DNA from 3 places in the Paenibacillus sp. FSL H3-0329 genome. Region 1 is predicted to be linked to each of the others. Evidence: predicted binding sites of a transcription regulator. Region 1 holds the regulator's gene; each other region holds the start of a gene.
What was found. The regulator Rex, encoded in region 1, represses fermentation and respiration genes when NADH is low (regulators of the CRP and FNR family bind a similar motif). The targets are predictions, from matches to a motif close to TTGTGAAATATTTCACAA.
Positions count from the first base shown of each region.

Region 2: a site for Rex is predicted at 3,575-3,592, ahead of nadA (quinolinate synthase NadA). Genes of this name have one in related genera too.
Region 3: a site for Rex is predicted at 4,139-4,156, ahead of NSQ66_RS28675 (formate/nitrite transporter family protein). Genes of this name have one in related genera too.

Region 1 is NZ_CP150150.1:4,560,975-4,567,189, reverse strand. Features, by position in the region: gene NSQ66_RS20170 (hypothetical protein) at 1-42, shown strand, start outside; gene dinG (ATP-dependent DNA helicase DinG) at 169-3,030, shown strand; gene NSQ66_RS20160 (redox-sensing transcriptional repressor Rex) at 3,161-3,814, shown strand; gene NSQ66_RS20155 (amidohydrolase) at 3,801-5,102, shown strand; gene NSQ66_RS20150 (DUF5590 domain-containing protein) at 5,275-5,793, shown strand; gene NSQ66_RS20145 (hypothetical protein) at 6,204-6,215, shown strand, end outside.
Region 2 is NZ_CP150150.1:72,208-78,422, reverse strand. Features, by position in the region: gene NSQ66_RS00360 (type III pantothenate kinase) at 1-48, opposite strand, end outside; gene nadC (carboxylating nicotinate-nucleotide diphosphorylase) at 45-920, opposite strand; gene nadB (L-aspartate oxidase) at 910-2,526, opposite strand; gene nadA (quinolinate synthase NadA) at 2,566-3,504, opposite strand; gene ftsH (ATP-dependent zinc metalloprotease FtsH) at 3,764-5,818, opposite strand; gene hpt (hypoxanthine phosphoribosyltransferase) at 5,928-6,215, opposite strand, start outside.
Region 3 is NZ_CP150150.1:6,486,523-6,492,737, reverse strand. Features, by position in the region: gene NSQ66_RS28685 (formate--tetrahydrofolate ligase) at 1-1,313, shown strand, start outside; gene NSQ66_RS28680 (FAD-dependent oxidoreductase) at 1,648-3,012, shown strand; gene NSQ66_RS28675 (formate/nitrite transporter family protein) at 4,260-5,087, shown strand; gene NSQ66_RS28670 (MFS transporter) at 5,548-6,215, shown strand, end outside.

The DNA.
Region 1 (6,215 bases):
GGGAAGCTGCATTTTGGAAATCAGCTGGTTTCCCTTTTGTAAAAGAATAACGGTTTTGGAAATTTCTATTCAAGCGATGCATCCCCTGAACCAGTGGTGTGCATCGCCTTTTTTCGCAACTTCTGTTATGCTGATTAAGAGTCTCAATTGAAAGGGAATAGAATTATAATGAAATTTGCCGTGCTTGATTTTGAAACAACAGGAACCCAATCCGTGGGTGAAATTATCCAGGTTGGCCTTGCAATTATAGAAGAAGACCGGTCCATCTCCCGGGTATATGGTTCCTATGTCAAGCCCGGAACGCCGATTCCTCCTTTTATAACAGGTCTGACGGGGATTACCGATGATGATGTGAAGGATGCGCCTGAGCTGGATGAGATGATGATGGAGCTTGTTCCGCTCTTGGATGATGTTGTGCTTGTAGGGCATAATGTCGCTTTCGACTTCCATTTTTTACAAAATGCTTTAGATCGTTGTGGTTATTTGCCATTTCAAGGGCGGATTTTGGATACGATTGATTTTCTGAAAATTTGCTTTCCTTCGCTCACATCTTATCAGCTAGGCTCTGTCAGTGCTCATTTTGGAGTGACACATGATCGTCCGCATCAGGCAGATAGTGATGCACTTGCGACTGCTTTAGTGCTGTTGAAATGTCTGGAGGAGCTCTACGAGCTGCCGCTGCTTACGATCCAGAGACTCTGTGAGCTGTTTACCGAAGAGGATAGTGATCTGGGCTGGTACTTTGATGGTCTGCTGCGAGAGCGGGAAGCGGAGACGCTACAGCCCGAAGGTGATCTGACTTTCTATCGTCAATTAGCGCTTGCAGTAGGAGACTGGACGGAGTTAGCGCCACCTAGAGATGAGCATGCTGAGAATCCGCTAGCGAATTTATCTTTTACTGATTATATGGACGAAGTAACCAAACGACTTAAAGACACATTACCGCAGTATGAAAGCCGGGAAGCTCAGGATATTATGATCAATGAGGTGATGACGGCACTTGCCGAAGACAAACACCTACTGATCGAAGCGGGCACAGGAACCGGTAAATCGCTCGGTTATTTGTTGCCTGCCATTTATCAAAGCGTTCGCACCAATGAAAAAGTCATGGTCAGCACTCATACCATTAATCTGCAGGACCAATTGCGCGAGCGGGATATCCCTTTGTTAACGCAGGTAGTTCCTTTTCCGTTTAAAGCTGCTATTTTTAAGGGAAGAGGACATTATTTGTGTCTGCGTAAGTTTGAGCATAAAATTAATAAAAAGGACTTTATAAGCCCAAGGGAAGATGCGCTTACTGCAGCTCAGATGATCGTATGGCTCACTCAAAGTGAATCAGGGGATGATGAAGAGCTGAATTTAAGCGGCCGGGGCGGTGATTTCTGGGAGACGGTGGCAAGCGATACCGATTCCTGTCTGGGCCGTTCCTGTCCTTGGTTCCGCAAATGCTATTATCATAGGGCCAAGCATGAAGCTGGGATTGCTGACGTGGTCATTACGAACCACTCCAAGCTATTCGCAGATGTTAAAGCTGGGCACCAGCTGCTTCCAGCTTACGAGCATCTTGTAATTGATGAAGCACATCATTTAGAAGATGTGGCTGGTAAACATCTTGGCATGCATATGAAGCATTTCACTGTGGCACACACGTTATCGCGACTGTATAAAGATAGCCGAAACGGACAGCTTCCTGCTCTGCGCCAGATCTTACAGTCGTCAGGCAGTGAAGAGGCTTCAGAATGGAGCGGAGTCATCGATCGGATCTACCCGGATCTGCTTACTGTCAAAGAAACCTGGGATGCACTCAGCGACAAGCTGTTCAGCCTTTTGCCGGAACGCAGTGATGCGGCAGCAGGGGAAGCGGGACAACTGGTTATGCGTTTGCTTCCCGCCCGTAAGCCGAAGGATTGGGATGAATTAGTTGCGCTTGAGAACACTATGAATCTGACGTTAAGCGACATCATCCGTAAGGGTGATAAAATGCTTAATGAGATGCGTGACCAGGAAAGCCAATCCTCAGCAGACAGTCTTGTTACTGATATTAGCGGTTTATTTAAGGATTTGGCTTCCATACGTGAGCAAGTAAGATTCTTTATGGGGCTGAATGACGATAATGTAGTATATTGGCTGGAGGCAAATGGAAATTACCGCAGCAAATCACTGCAGATGTATGCCGTCCCTGTGGATGTTAGCAGCCAGCTTAAAGAGTTGTTCTTCGATAAGAAAAAAAGCATCGTGCTTACCTCGGCGACGCTGTCTGTAGATAAATCTTTTCAGTTTATGATTGATAATCTCGGACTTAACGAAGCTGCGGAAGAGGGACGTCTAATGACCTCACTCCTTCCATCTCCCTTTAAGTATCGCGAGCAGGCGCTGCTAGTTATACCGCGTGATTTTCCTAGTGTGAAGGGCAGTGTGGGCGATGCTCGATTTGTCGATACACTCGTACAGTCGTTAGCAGAAGCTGCCAAAACAACACGTGGGCGGATGCTGGTTCTGTTTACTTCTTATAAAATGCTGCGTCAGGTATATGATCCGCTTAAAGAGGCTTTGGCCTCACAAGAGATTACGGTGCTTGGTCAAGGCGTGGAAGGTGGCAGCCGGAGCAAGCTGATCCGCCGCTTTCAGGACAGTGCAGCATCCGTTCTGCTGGGGACGAGCAGCTTCTGGGAAGGTGTAGATATTCCAGGTGAAGCACTGACTTGCCTGGCCATCGTGAGACTTCCGTTTCAACCACCGAATCACCCGTTGGCGGAAGCGAAGTCGGAGTTATTGCAGGCCCAGAAGAAGAATCCGTTCATGAAATTATCTGTTCCTCAAGCGGTTATTCGTTTTAAGCAGGGATTCGGAAGACTGGTTCGCACGGCGCAGGATCGCGGAATAGTTATTGTTTATGATACAAGGGTTATTGAATCTCATTACGGGAAGTATTTCCTTTATTCATTGCCTGGTCCCAAAATGGAGCATATGCTGACTGATCAAATGGTCCCCCGCATAGCGGAATGGCTAGAGGATGGCGGCGCTTCTTAAAATGCTCGTCTTCAGTTTAGCTCCTCCTTATCCTTAAGGGCGGTAAGTTACAGTACCGCCCTTAATAAGGAGAGGTATACGTTTGAATATGGATTTTCACAAGAACATTACTATTTTTAGGAGGAAAAATATGAAATCGGATAAAATATCAGAAGCCGTTGTTCGCAGACTACCTGTGTATTTGCGTTTTTTGAATGATCTCCAGAATCGCGAAATATTAACAGTTTCCTCTCAGGAACTTGGACAAAAGCTTGATCTTAATCCCGCACAGATTCGTAAGGATTTAGCGTATTTTGGTGACTTCGGCAGAAAAGGTATCGGCTATGATGTAACGTATCTTATTGAGAAAATCCGTCATATTCTGAAGCTGGATCAACAGCTTAATGTAGCTTTAGTAGGGGCAGGTAATCTCGGACATGCCTTGTCTAATTACAATGCATATCTCAAAGATACTATGAAAATCACGGCTATATTTGATTCGTACGCTCCTAAGGTTGGACGTAAGATCAACTCCCTTACTGTGCAACCAATGGATGAACTAGGCAGCACGATTCGTGAGCAAGGTATTCGCATTGCCATTATTACCGTACCTGATTCAGAAGCTCAAAATGTAGCAGATATTCTCATTTCTTCTGGGATTGAAGCGATTTTGAACTTTGCCCCTGTGATTCTGAAGACACCACCGAATATCCGGGTGCATGCAGCTGATTTTACAACTGATCTGCAAAGTCTTGCTTATTACTTGCGGGATGGAAAGGAAGAAAGCGAACATGAACAGCAATAAAACGATAATTAAGGGCGGGTATTTTCTGACTCCGGGAACGGATGAGCCGGTTCTGAGTGGATATATGACTATTGAAGATGATTTAATCACTTACATAGGAAAAGAAGAGCCTCAGATGGAAGCTGGAGTGCAAGTGGTTGATGGCAGTCGTCTGCTGTTCATGCCTGGACTTGTAAACACACATGGTCATGCGGCGATGTCTTTGCTGCGTGGATATGGAGATGATTTAGCGCTACAAGTGTGGCTTCAGGAGAAAATGTGGCCGATGGAGGAAAAGTTCACCGGTGATGATGTATACTGGGGAACCTCCTTATCTGTATTGGAAATGCTGAAGGGTGGAACTACGACCTTCCTCGATATGTATGATCATATGGACCGAGTAGCTGAGGTAGCTGAGTTATCAGGTATCCGTTCCGTATTGATGCGTGGTGTGATCGGGTTATGTCCAGAGGATGTACAGAATCACAAGCTTGCGGAAGCGATTTCTTTTGCCCGTAACTGGCATGGAAAGGCGGACGGTAGAATTACTACTATGATCTCGCCGCACGCCCCTTATACTTGCCCTCCGGACTTCCTGGTTAAGTTCGTGCAGGCAGCGCATGATCTGGATTTACCGATGCATACGCATATGTCCGAAACGAAACGTGAAGTGGAACAAAATGTGGCGGATTACGGGTTGCGTCCTGTAGCTCACTTAGAGAAGCTTGGAATGTTCACACGTCCCTCGATAGTTGCACATGGTGTTCATTTAAATGATGAAGAGATTGAGATCTTGGCTCGCCATAATGTGGGTGTCTCTCATAATCCGGGCAGTAATTTGAAGCTGGCTAGCGGAGTGGCTCGGGTTACTGATCTTCTAAAAGCTGGTGTGAAGGTGTCTCTTGGCACGGATGGCGCGGCCAGCAACAATAACTTGGATATGTTTGAAGAGATGCGGCTTGCAGCTCTCATTCATAAGGGTGTCAGCGGTGATCCAACGGCTGTTCCAGCTCCAGAAGCTCTACGTATGGCTACAGAATATGGCGCCCAGTCCATCTTTTTAAATAATGTAGGTAGACTTGCTGTTGGGATGAAAGCTGATTTCATTGCAATTGATATAGATCAGCCGCATTTGCTGCCACACACAGATCTGTTGTCTCATGCAGTTTACTCTGCTAGCGCTAAGGATGTTGAGCATGTGTGGGTGAATGGTAAACAGGTCATCAAGCATGGGCAATGCTTAACCCTGGATGAGGAAGCTATCCGGCGTAAAGCGCAAGAAGCCTTCGAAGGTTTATTGAAGCGTTAAGTCTGGATAATAACGAATAAATAATAGGCTGCGACTTTTTGCTTTTAGCAAAAGTTGCGGCCTTTTGTACATTTTAAAGGCTGGGAAAGCTAGAAAATTATGAAATTTTGGATAAACACGCGGGTGTGTTATATAATCAAAAAAGATATATTACTAGAAAGGGAGCTGTACCTTGAAGAAAAGGAAAAAATGGATCCTCCTGGGGTCAGTTCTGATTCTGCTCCTGGGGTTTGGACTTATCCAGTTCTATGCCTATATTATGAAAGATCAATGGAACGAGCAGGATATCGCCAAGGATGTTGCCAAAACCAGAGCGGGTCTAACAGAGGTAACCAAAGCACAAAAATCGGTTTGGGATGAAAATGCAGTGTACTGGGTTTTAACAGGAAAAAATGAAGCCGGGACTGCTCTTATGGTCTGGGTCCGCTTTACGGTAGATGGAAAATTTGCTGAAGGCGACGACGCAGTGTTTGCTGAGGAACTAAGTAAAGGAACCTCAGAAGCCCAAATACGCGGCATTATCAAAGCTGATCTTCCGGACATAACGATTGAACGCTTGCTGCCGGGAGTATATAACGGAGAGTATGCTTGGCAGCTTTTTTATAAACAGAGCGGTCGGTATTATTATCAATTTTATCGGTTTTCGGATGGGTCCCGAATGGGTGAAGGTTACAGTTTACCTAAAAGTTAAGCCGAACATAAGGAAATTAAGGGTGGCAATGTAAACAAGCGAACTTATTATAAGTTCGCTTGTTTACATTTATTTGATGTACAAAAGTGATATACTAAGTGATATACTGAATGGGTGGTTATCACCGAATATTCTCTTAAATTCACATACAAAAATAGGCCGATTGATTAAAAATCAAGGCCGATTTTGTCGAAAACGAGGAATATATTTGGTATTGATGGAAATATTTAAAAAATTAAATTTTAAATATATTCACATTTATTTTGAAATTAGTATATACACCTGTGATATACTACTACTTGTAATTAGAACAGCAATAAGAGACTTCAGTCTCTCTGATGAGCTCTCAAGTAGCTATAAATTATTATACTGAGCTTTATATTTTGTCATCTTTGAGAGGAGGACGTTTCTTGAAATTACGT
Region 2 (6,215 bases), 2.4 Mb from region 1:
TACACCGAGAACAATATTGGTATTACCGATATCGACAGCAAGCATCATGACAAAGGCCCTTCCTTCTTAGCATTAAGGTCTAGACTAATATCCAGACTGGAGAAGGAGTACGTAAGGCGCCCGACAGAAATCACATCCACACCCGTTTCAGCAATCCCGCGTACGGTTTCTAACGATACATTTCCAGAAGCCTCTGTCTTAACATGCGGAGCTTGGGATTTAATCCTAGCCACGGCTTGCTTCATCATATCGTTAGACATGTTATCGAGCATTATAATGTCGGCACCTGCTGCCAGCGCCTCTTCGACTTGCTCTAAATTTTCGGTCTCCACTTCGATGCTCATCGTATGCGGGATGTTCTTCCGAGCACGACCTACAGCCTGCCGAATACCACCCGCGCCTTTGATATGATTATCCTTGATCATAACTGCATCATATAAGCCAAAACGGTGATTAAAGCCTCCACCAATACGAACAGCATATTTCTCCAGCATCCGGTGACCTGGTGTTGTCTTACGTGTATCCACTAAGCGAGTCGGTAATCCCTCCAGCACCTGCACGAAAGAAGCTGTACGTGATGCCACACCCGAAAGACGCTGCATCAAGTTAAGCGCAAGCCGCTCACCTGTTAGAATCGCATGTGTGCTGCCCTCAACCTCAATAATTACAGTCCCTTTGGTTACAGCTTGACCTTCCTCGACAAGGGCTGTAAAACTAAGCGCCGGATCCACAATTTCAAAGACCAGCTCTGCAATTGGGATGCCACAAATTATCCCGTCTTCCTTGGCATGAATAATCCCTTTGGACTCATGGCCCACTGGAATCGTCATCTGCGTGGTTACATCTCCGGAACCAACATCTTCCCGCAACCAAGCCTTGATGGATTGTACTAGCTCTTCATTGTAACCATTAAACATCATCGCTTAATTCCTCCACTATTCCCAGTTCGCGAATTTGAAGCAGGTGCTTACGCCACTGATCATCATCCCGCTGCGGATAATCCTCACGGTAATGCGCCCCACGGCTCTCCTCCCGTGCCAGAGCAGACTCTGTCACAAGCAAACAGCAGGTCAGCATATTAGCAAATTCATATTCCTCACGTTTGGACAAAGCTGATCCAAAGATTGGCAGCTGTCGTTTTAATTCATCTAATCCTTTAAGTAACATCTCTTCGTTACGACGTAGTCCGGCATATCGAACCATTACCTTCTGTAGCTTCAAACGACGTTCCACAATAGCTTGAGTTGGCGAATCTACACGGCCCTCGTTACTGATAACCGATAAAACATCACGGTCCAGCGGGGAAAGCTCATGAATCCGATCAATAATACGCTGTCCAAATACAATGGCCTCAGATAAAGAATTACTAGCTAAACGGTTAGCGCCATGCAGGCCTGTGGAGGAAACCTCTCCGCAAGCAAACAGACGCGGGACGGTACTCTCTCCATTCAGATCGGTCTTAATCCCCCCCATCATATAATGCGCAGCAGGAGCCACTGGAATCCAATCACTTGTAATATCCAGTCCATAGCCCATACATGTCTCATATATTGTGGGAAACCGATGCTTCACCATCTCTGGAGATTCATGTGTAATATCCAAATAAACGAACGTTGATTTAGTAAGTTCCATTTCACTTACAATAGCTCGCGCTACAATATCCCGCGGGGCTAGTTCAAGCAGGTTATGATAACGCTCCATGAACCGCTCTCCATTAATATTGCGCAAGACTGCTCCTTCCCCACGCACAGCTTCGGAGATTAAAAATCTAGGAGCTCCTGGGTAACTAAGTGCTGTAGGATGAAATTGAATAAATTCCATATCTCGTATATGAGCACCAGCGCGATAGGCGATCGCTACACCATCTCCTGTAGCTACCTCAGGGTTGGTAGTGTATCGATATAATTGTCCTGCTCCACCAGAGCACAAAATGGTCGCATCCCCTTGCAGGAACAACCGTCCACCACCGGGCCGCTGCAATAATGCGCCTACACATTCGCCACCTTCAGTGATGAGATCGATAACATAATGATCATCCCAGACCTCAATATTCTCATGTTCCGCTACCTGTTCCGCCAATGCACGAACAATCTCATAACCGGTAGCATCCCCATTAGCATGCAAAATACGGCGGTGGCTGTGCGCTCCTTCCTGAGTCAAAGCCAGTACCCCATCTTCCTTATCAAACAGAGTTCCTAAGCGAATTAACTCATGAACGCCTTCCGGCCCTTCATTAACAAGTGCATCGACAGCTGTTGAGGAGCAAAGACCTGCTCCGGCCATTAAGGTATCCTGCCGGTGGTAAGCAGGGGAATCATCCTCAGCTATAACAGCTGCGATCCCCCCCTGTGCATAGCGAGTATTACTTTCCATTACTGATTTCTTTGTGATCATTATGACACGCCGATCTTCACTGGCTTTAATAGCCGTGAATAATCCGGCAATCCCTGAACCAATAACAATACAATCTGTCTTTACCGTAGGAATATCCCGAAGATCAAAATCAACCAAATATTGTGGAATCATGACCGCTTTTCACCTGTTTCAACGAAAGAGTAGCGCATGCTACCGGACTTGTAGCATGCGCTCTAGGGATGTTCTGGCTTTGTCGGCGACAGCAGGCGGTACATAGATTTGTGGCTTCATCGTCTCCAGGCATTTCACCAGTTTTTTTAGATTATTAACTTTCATATTAGGACAAACAAGAAATTTGGTAGCAAAATGGAATTCTTTATCTGGACTATCCTTACGAAGCTGATATCCGGTACCATCTTCCGTTCCAACGATAAATTGCTTACGATCCGATTTCCGGCAATACTCCAGAATTGATGTAGTGCTGCCTACATAGTCACCCATGGCCACTACTTCAGGACGACACTCTGGATGAACTACAAATTCCGCATCTGGATATTTTGCTCTCATTTCTACTACATCTTTGACGGTCAACATGTCGTGAGTGTTGCAATAGCCTTCCCAAATAATCAGCTTCTTGCCCGTCTGATCTTGTACATATTGACCAAGATTCTTATCTGGGACCCAAATAATCTCTTCAGCATCAAGGGATTCGATTACTTTCACAGCATTAGCTGAGGTACAACAAATATCGGTTTCTGCTTTAATCTCGGCAGACGAGTTGATATAAGTGACTACTTTAGCATTTGGATGTTGAGCTTTAAGCTTACGCAAACCGTCTACATTGACCATATCTGCCATTGGACAGCCTGCACGTTCATCAGGAATAAGGACGGTTTTGTTCGGGGCTAGAATTTTTGCACTTTCCCCCATGAAATGAACACCGCAGAATACAATAACTTCCGCATCTGTCTCTGCAGCCTTCTGAGCGAGTAAAAAAGAGTCGCCCCGGAAATCGGCAACCTCCTGAATTTCATCACGCTGATAATAATGAGCTAAAATGATTGCGTTTCGTTCCTTTTTAAGCTGTTCAAGACGTATACGAAGTTCTCGATTCTGTTCCTGCTTGCGCTCAAGCGCCAGAGCTTCCACCGATTGTTCTCCCCCTTAAATCCTCGCGGCTTTTCGCCGACATGATGTTATCAAATGGCATGCGCCATCATGGTGAAAAAATGAACATGCTGATATAAATAGTAAGTAATATTAATCACTAATGTACACAACGTTCCAGCCCCTGTCAATGTAACTGGACAGGCTTTAAGGCATAGAATCCCTTAAAAATTAAAATAAAAAATCCGGAGAACAGTTACGTTCTCCGGATAAATTTACATCATATGAATGGTGGACCCAATTAGGTAAGGCTAGTGCCCCCACCTTTGTTGTCATCATCGGAACCGTCATTACCCTCAGAATCAGGGTTATTCGGGATATCCTTTGATAAGTCAGGAAGTGTGGACTGTTCGTCCTCAGGCTTGCCTTGAATGCGAACTCGCACATCACCGATATTGTCGATGACAGGCTCGCCAACTTCATGGGCAACACCTTCGCCACCCTCTGGTTTACCATCCTCGGAAAGGAATCCTTGTTCAATCAGTTGTGTGATCTGATCAAGCTCAAGTGTTTCTTTCTCAAGTAATGTATTGGCAATCAAGTGCATTTCTTTGGAGTGTTTGATCAACAGATCTTTACAACGTTCGTAACTCGAAGTAATAAAGTTCTGCATTTCCTGATCAATCTCATAAGCAATGGAGTCACTGTAATTCTGTTCATGCCCAATATCACGACCTAAGAATACTTGACCTTGAGAAGATCCGAACTGCATAGGTCCAAGCTTATCGCTCATACCGTACTCCATAATCATGGCACGCACGATGCGCGTAGCCTGTTGGAAGTCACTGTATGCACCCGTACCGATCTCACCAATAAACAATTCTTCGGCAACACGTCCACCAAGTAATCCAGTAACCTTATCTAAAAGCTCCTGCTTGGTAACGATCATCCGATCTTCCTTCGGAAGCATAATAACGTATCCGCCTGCACGTCCGCGTGGGATAATAGTAACTTTATGCACCATATCGGCGTGCTCAAGGAAGTAACCAGCAATAGTATGGCCTGCTTCATGATAAGCTACAATACGTTTCTCGCGGTCACTGATCACACGGCTGCGTTTCTCAGTACCTACGATAACACGGTCAATAGCTTCATCCACTTCAATCATGGAAATATCTTTACGGTTACGGCGTGCAGCTAGCAAAGCTGCCTCATTCAGCAGATTCTCCAAATCAGCACCTGTGAATCCGGTTGTGCGTTTAGCAACAACATCCAGTCTTACATCTTTCGTAAGCGGTTTGTTACGAGCGTGCACCTTAAGTACAGCTTCACGGCCTTTCACATCAGGACGGTCAACCGTAATTTGACGGTCAAAACGTCCTGGACGAAGCAATGCCGGATCAAGTATATCAGCGCGGTTAGTCGCCGCTACAATAATAATGCCTTCGTTACCACCGAATCCATCCATCTCAACCAGCAATTGGTTAAGCGTCTGCTCACGCTCGTCATGTCCGCCACCAAGACCGGCACCACGCTGACGACCCACAGCATCAATTTCATCAATGAAGATAATACATGGAGCATTCTTCTTAGCATTCTCGAACAAATCACGTACCCGAGAAGCACCGACACCCACGAACATTTCCACAAAGTCAGAACCGGAAATACTAAAGAAAGGAACGCCAGCTTCACCTGCTACCGCACGGGCAAGCAATGTTTTACCTGTTCCCGGAGGACCTACAAGCAATACGCCCTTAGGAATACGTGCGCCGACAGCTGCAAATTTGCGTGGATCTTTCAGGAACTCAACGACTTCGACAAGCTCTTGCTTCTCTTCGTCCGCCCCTGCAACATCCTCAAAGCTGATTTTCTTCTTCTCTTCATTATATAACCGAGCCTTGCTCTTGCCGAAATTCATGACTTTACCGCCGCCACCTTGCGCCTGATTAAACAGGAAGAAGAACAAGATGAACATAATTACCAGTGGGATAATTGAAGAAAGGAATGTCAGCCAAATGCTGGTACCTTCCATTTTCTTCTGAGTTAATTCAATCCCATTAACATCACTGGCTTGAATCAGTTCATTGATAGCGGCATCTGTAGGAGGAATATATGTGGAGAAGCTTTTCGATTTAGTATCGGCAGGCAGCTCTCTATACTCGCCTGTGACCAGAAAGGCATTACCCTCAAACTGAACCGTCAAATCCTTCACATTGTTGTTCTTGATCTCCTGCCGTAACTCGTCGTATCTAGGGAAATCGGCGGCTTCATTTCCATTGCTCACAAACTGGACAATACCCACCACGACTAAAAATAAAATCAAATAAAAACCAGAATTCCGGATGAACCGATTCATCCCCTACCTCCTCTCACAACACTCAAGTTATTGTACCATAGCCTCTTGGGACACCTCAAATAAAGGAAGTTGTGGGTATCCGATCCGTATGATCGAGGCAGTCCTTAGTTCAATTGGAATAAATCTCAGGTTTCAGTACTCCAACATATGGGAGGTTCCGATACCGCTCGGCATAATCCAATCCGTAGCCTACTACAAATTCGTCAGGTAACACGAAGCCTGTGTAGCTGGCTTCAAGATTAACAGTGCGGCCTGATGGTTTATCAAACAAGGTAACCACAGAGATAGTAGCAGCATTCCGGTTGCGGAGCAACTCAATTAAATAGCTGAGTGTAAGACCACTGTCAATAATATCTTCAACGATCAAGATATCGCGGCCTTCTACCGATACATCCAA
Region 3 (6,215 bases), 1.9 Mb from region 1:
ATGAGATTAATTTGCACTTTACCGGTGATATTCATGCGGTGACTTCTGCGCATAATTTATTGTCCGCAATGATTGATAATCATATCTTCCAAGGCAATGAGCTGGGACTGGATCCGCAGCGTATCGTTTGGAAACGTGTCATGGATATGAATGACCGCAGCCTGCGCAGTATTGTGACTGGGCTCGGAGACGGAAACGGAGCCGTACGGGAAAGTGGCTTTCAGATTACAACGGCTTCTGAGATTATGGCTGTGTTATGCCTATGCGATAGCCTCATTGATCTCAAGAAGCGTTTGAACCGTATTCTAATTGGTTATGACCAAGAGGGACAACCGGTAACAGCCGAGCGAATCGGGGCCGTTGAAGCGATGACAGCGCTGCTTAAGGAAGCAGTTAAGCCAAACTTGGTACAGACTCTGGAAGGTACGCCTGTTATTGTGCACGGGGGTCCGTTTGCGAATATCGCTCATGGCTGCAGCAGTGTTATTGGCACTCGTTATGCCCTTAAGCTAGGGGATGTTGTGGTCACCGAAGCAGGCTTCGGAGCGGATCTTGGTGCAGAGAAATTCATGGATATCAAATGCCAACAGGCCGGGTTAACCCCTTCTGCTGCTGTTCTTGTCGTAACTGTTAAGTCCTTGAAATATAACGGTGGTGTGCCTAAAGGTGAGCTTCTAACCGAGAATCGGACGGCGCTGCGCGCGGGATTGGTGAATTTAGAACGCCATGTAGAGAATCTCGGTAAATTTGGAGTCCCTGTTTTAGTTGCCATTAATCATTTTGAAGGGGACAGTGAGGGCGAGATTAACGATGTACTGGAGGCCTGCCGCAATTTAAACGTGCCGGCTGCAATCTCAAAAGTATGGGCGGAAGGTAGTGCAGGTGGACAGGAGCTGGCTTCTGAGCTGAACAAGCTCTTGAATAATAGTGGCACGAGCCACTTTGCTCCTTTGTATGAGAAAGATCTCGACATTTCATCCAAAATCAACAAAATTGTCCGTGAGATTTACCGCGGGGCAGAAGTGAACTTTTCTCCGGCGGCTAAGCGTAGTCTGGCGGTTATTGAGCGGCTTGGGCTAAATGATCTTCAAGTATGTTTGGCGAAGACGCCTTATTCCTTCTCCGACCAGCCTAGACTCCTCGGAGCACCGGAAGGTTTTACGATTGGTGTCCGAGATATTACTCTTTCGCTTGGTGCAGGCTTTGCGGTAGTTATTACAGGCAATATCGTTACGATGCCAGGTCTGCCAGCTAAGCCAGCTGCTGAGGGACTATGGATGGACGAGGACGGAGAGATTCACGGTCTGGTGTAAAAGTGTTTAATAAAGGGCTTCTCCTTGTTGTATTAGAGGGGAAGCCTTTTTTATGCTTCCTTTGGATTCCTGCAAATGCAGATCATAATGTACCTCTCACGTGGCAAAGCTAATGAGGTCGTCGCATTCGGCAGCAGTGGCGGAAAAAACTTAAAATTGTGAACAATTTGAGGATATAGGCGGAAAAGACTTGTAATGTGATAAATATCACAATATAATCAATTTATAAAGTGAAATAAATCACAACTAACCCATTGTTGATCAGATTCCATCATTGATCGGTCATGCAAGTCAAATATATAACCCGATTGTCCATTTGAAGGAGGAAGAAATAATGAAAGTAGCTGTCATTGGATGTACCCATGCCGGAACCGCCGCAATTGTGAATACTGCTCAGCTTTACCCGGATGCCGAGATTACTGTATATGAGCGTAATGATAATATTTCCTTCTTATCCTGTGGAATTGCCTTGTATGTAGGTGGAGTGGTTAAAGACCCAGAGGGGCTATTCTATTCTTCACCAGAAAAGCTTGCAGAGCTTGGCGTAAAGACCAATATGCGTCATGAAGTAACTGCAGTGGATACGAAGTCCAAAACATTGCGTGTACGCAATCTGGAGACAGGCCACGAGTTCGCTGACACCTACGATAAGCTGATTATGACTACAGGTTCATGGCCGATTGTGCCGAAGCTTGAAGGATTTGAACTCGAGGGGATTTTACTTTCCAAGAACTATGATCATTCCAACACTATTATAGAAAAAGCTAAACAAGCGAATAAAATCACCGTCGTCGGCGCTGGATATATCGGCGTTGAACTGGTGGAAGCTTTTCAAATGAATGGGAAGCAAGTTACGCTAATTGATGGTGAAGATCGCATTCTGAGTAAATATCTGGATCAAGAATTTACTGCACCGATCGAACAATCTTTTCAGGATCATGGGATTAAATTGGCACTGAATGAGAAGGTCAGCTCTTTTGCGGGCAAAGATGGTAAGGTAACAAAGGTCATTACAAGCAAAGGAGAGCATGAAACAGATCTGGTCATTCTCTGCATTGGTTTCCGTCCTAATACTGAACTCTTAAAAGGTCAAGTCGATATGCTGCCTAATGGTGCCATTGTGGTCAATAACTATATGCAGACTAGCTGCCCAGATGTATATGCCGCGGGCGACAGCTGTGCGATTCACTACAACCCTACAGGCAAACACGCCTATATCCCACTGGCAACCAATGCTGTGCGGATGGGAACCTTAGTTGCACGCAACTTGGTAACAGAGACCATTCCTTATATGGGTACACAAGGGACTTCGGGCATTAAGATTTATGAAGATAATATCGCTGCAACAGGGCTTACTGAAGAAGGAGCTAAGGCTGAAGGAATGGACGTGGAAACCGCCATGATTATTGATAACTACCGTCCAGAATTTATGCCCACCTTTGAGCAGGTTCAGTTAAAAGTAGTGTTTGATCGCGCCACACGCCGTATTCTCGGGGCTCAAATTATGTCCAAGATGGATCTGACGCAATCGATCAACACAGTGTCTGTATGTATTCAAAATCAAATGACAATCGACCAACTAGCCTTTATCGATTTCTTCTTCCAACCGCATTACAACAAACCTTGGAACTTCCTGAATACAGTGGGTCTTCAAGCGCTGCCGACAACAGTACCAAGCAAAGAGGCTGTAACATTTTAAAAAGAAACGATTGTTTCTGAGTGATTTATCGACGAAAAAGATAACCTTATAAAGCTAGAAAAGCAGCGATTCTCCTGTAACGGGAGGGTTGCTGCTTTTTTTGTTAGGTGCAGAATGATTAGCTGCATAGGTAGGTAGAATCCAATGGCTTCGGCGATGGTAGCGAGCCAAATGTGCTCGAAAGTTACAGTTAAGGTCATTTGAGTCCGATGTCCGATAGCAAGCCAAATGTGCTCAAAAGTTACGTATAAGGTCATCTGAGTCCGATCGTGCTGAATCACCGCCCTCCTTAGAAGTTTTCAGACTCAGAAGCCGCTATATAGCAAATAATCGCTGTTTGAGTATGATTTCGGACTCCAATGCAGCTATTGCATAAAATGAGGTACAACTAGTGTGTTTTTGGTGGCAATAGCGACTATGGGGTCCGATGGCAAGTCAAATGTGCTCGAAAGTTACGAATAAGGTCATCTGAGTCCGATCGTGCTGAGTCAACGCCCACCGCAGAAGCTATCGGACCCAGAAGCCGCTATTTGGTAATTAATCGCCTATTAAGCGTGATTTCGGACTCCAATGCAGCTATTACATAGAATGAGGTACAGCTAGTGTGTTTTTGGTGGCAATAGCGACTATGGGGTTCGATAGCGAGCCAAATGTGCTCAAATGCTACCAATAGGGTCATCTGAGTCCGATGTCCGATAGTAAGCCAAATGTGTTCAGAAGCTACGGTTAGGGTCATCTGAGTCCGATCGTGCTGAGTCAACGCCCACCGCAGAAGCTTTCGGACTCAGAAGCCGCTATTTAGCAATTAATCGCTTTTTGAGTGTGATTTCGGACTCCAATGCAGCTATTACATAAAATGAGGTGCAACTATTGTGTTTTTGGTGGCAATAGCGACTATGGGGTCCGATAGCGAGCCAAATGTGCTCAAATGCTACGAATAGGGTCAACTGAGTCCGATGTCCGATAGCGAGGTATAGCTACAGTGAGATATAGCTGCATATAAGGACAACTGTGTCCGATAGCTGCTGCGTACGCTCAAATGTAATCCAACGAAACAAGATATGCTGGCTTAGTCGGTCATACATAAACTTCTATTTGTGCACAGGTCGCAGTAAATTTGACATGTCAGTGAAAACTTTCACTTAGTTTTCTCAAAGTGATAATTATCACGTTAATGTGTTTTACGACACGCTACAATGGTCATAAAGGAACAAATTTGAAGTAAATAGATGAAGGAGATAGGAACCATGGCTTATAGCAAACCGCAGCAAATTGCCGAAGTAACTGTAGAGAACGGCATAAAAAAAGCTCATAATCCGCTAAGTACCGTACTTATTCTGGGCTTTTTGGGAGGAGCGTTTATTGCGCTCGGGTTTTTATTGGATATTCGCGTCATTGCTGGCGCACCACAGGAATGGGGTTCCATTGCTAACTTTATCGGGGCAGCAGTCTTCCCCGTTGGGCTGATCATGGTACTCCTTGCGGGTGGAGAACTGCTGACAGGGAATATGATGGCCGTGCCGCTCGCTTTTATGGCTAAGAAGATTTCTTTTTGGGAAGTTGTGAAGAATCTTTTGCTCATTACGATTAGTAATCTGGCAGGGGCATTATTTGTAGCTTATTTCTTCGGTCATGTGGTGGGTTTAACTTCAGAGGGTGTGTATTTAGAGAAATTGGTGGATATGGCTGGTCATAAAATCGATGCAGAATTCTTTCCGGCATTTGTTTCGGGTATCGGCTGTAACTGGCTCGTTGCGCTGGCAGTGTGGCTCTCCTATGGAGCAGATAACTTCAGCGGCAAAATCCTTGGTATTTGGTTCCCAACGATGGCCTTTGTTGCGATCGGATTCCAGCACGTTGTAGCTAACATGTTCCTAATTCCAGCAGCTATTTTTGAAGGTTACTATTCATGGGGGCAATACTTCACTAACTTTGTTCCCGTCTGGCTCGGCAATCTAACGGGTGGAGCAATATTTGTCGCAGCTGCCTATTGGATGGCATACTTGCGTAAAGCACCTACGGCTATTCAATCCGTAGATAGCATGTCCGGCAGCAGTGTCAAAAAACACGCTTAAGCTCGTCTTATAGAGCACTCCATAGAACATTCAAGGTCTGCCTTATTGGTGGCGTTAATGTTTTAGGGGTGCTTTTTGTTATGTAGACACAAAAAAATCCGCCGTGATATATCCGCGCTCGGGGGAACGAAATCGGATCACGGCGAATTTTGAAGGGGGAGTGTTTCTAGGCTCTATTACCCCGTCTTTCTAAAAGCGAATCAGTTTCTTCTTGTTTAGTTTGCTTTACGGACGACAGCCACGGCTTTAAAATAAGAATAGATATTAGAGCTAGGAAGGGCTGCGGACGTGAACCCCAAGGGAGACGGGATAATTCATGCGATATGTGCGTTTTATTCTCTAGATTTCATGCGTACTTTATCGCGATAAAACGTCAATGTGTATGCTTGCTCATAACCCTGTTTTGGGATAATACTGGATGAATTAATGACACATATATAACAGGGGATGTACACTACTTATGAAGTTTTTACAGGCATATCCAAAAGAAGTGAAAATATTTCTAATTGCCAGCCTAATTAATGCAACAGGTAGTGCGCTGATGTGGCCGCTCGTTACGATGTATGTATTTGATGAGCTTGGACGCAGCATGTCAGATGCTGGACTGGTGATTCTTATTCAATCGGTTGGTGGGATCGTGGGTCAACTACTCGGGGGCTCACTCTATCATAAGGTAGGCGTTAACCGGCTGATTGTCGGAGCGCTCGCCATGAATGCTTTGGCACTGTTCACCTTGCCGGCAGCTAGTAACAACTGGACGTTATTTATGGTTGCAATGGGACTGGTAGGATTATTTAATTCCTTATCATTACCTGCCATTCAGGCATTTATCGGCTTTCGTTTCACGAAGCAGCGTGGTGAGCTGTTTAATGTTATTTATGTCGCCAATAATATTGGTGTAGCACTGGGTACGGCATTAAGTGGTTTTTTGGCCGATATTTCCTATATGCTAAGCTTTGTAATGAATGGTGTAACTTCGGCGGTATTTGCGGGTTTCTTTTTTATATATCTGAAGAAAATCGGTGGAGAACCTGCGCATGAGGTAATGGGGCATCAGAAGAATGAACCAGAGAAACAATCCACGTGGAAGCTAATGGGGCATACTCGTATTTATCTTTATATGGGGAT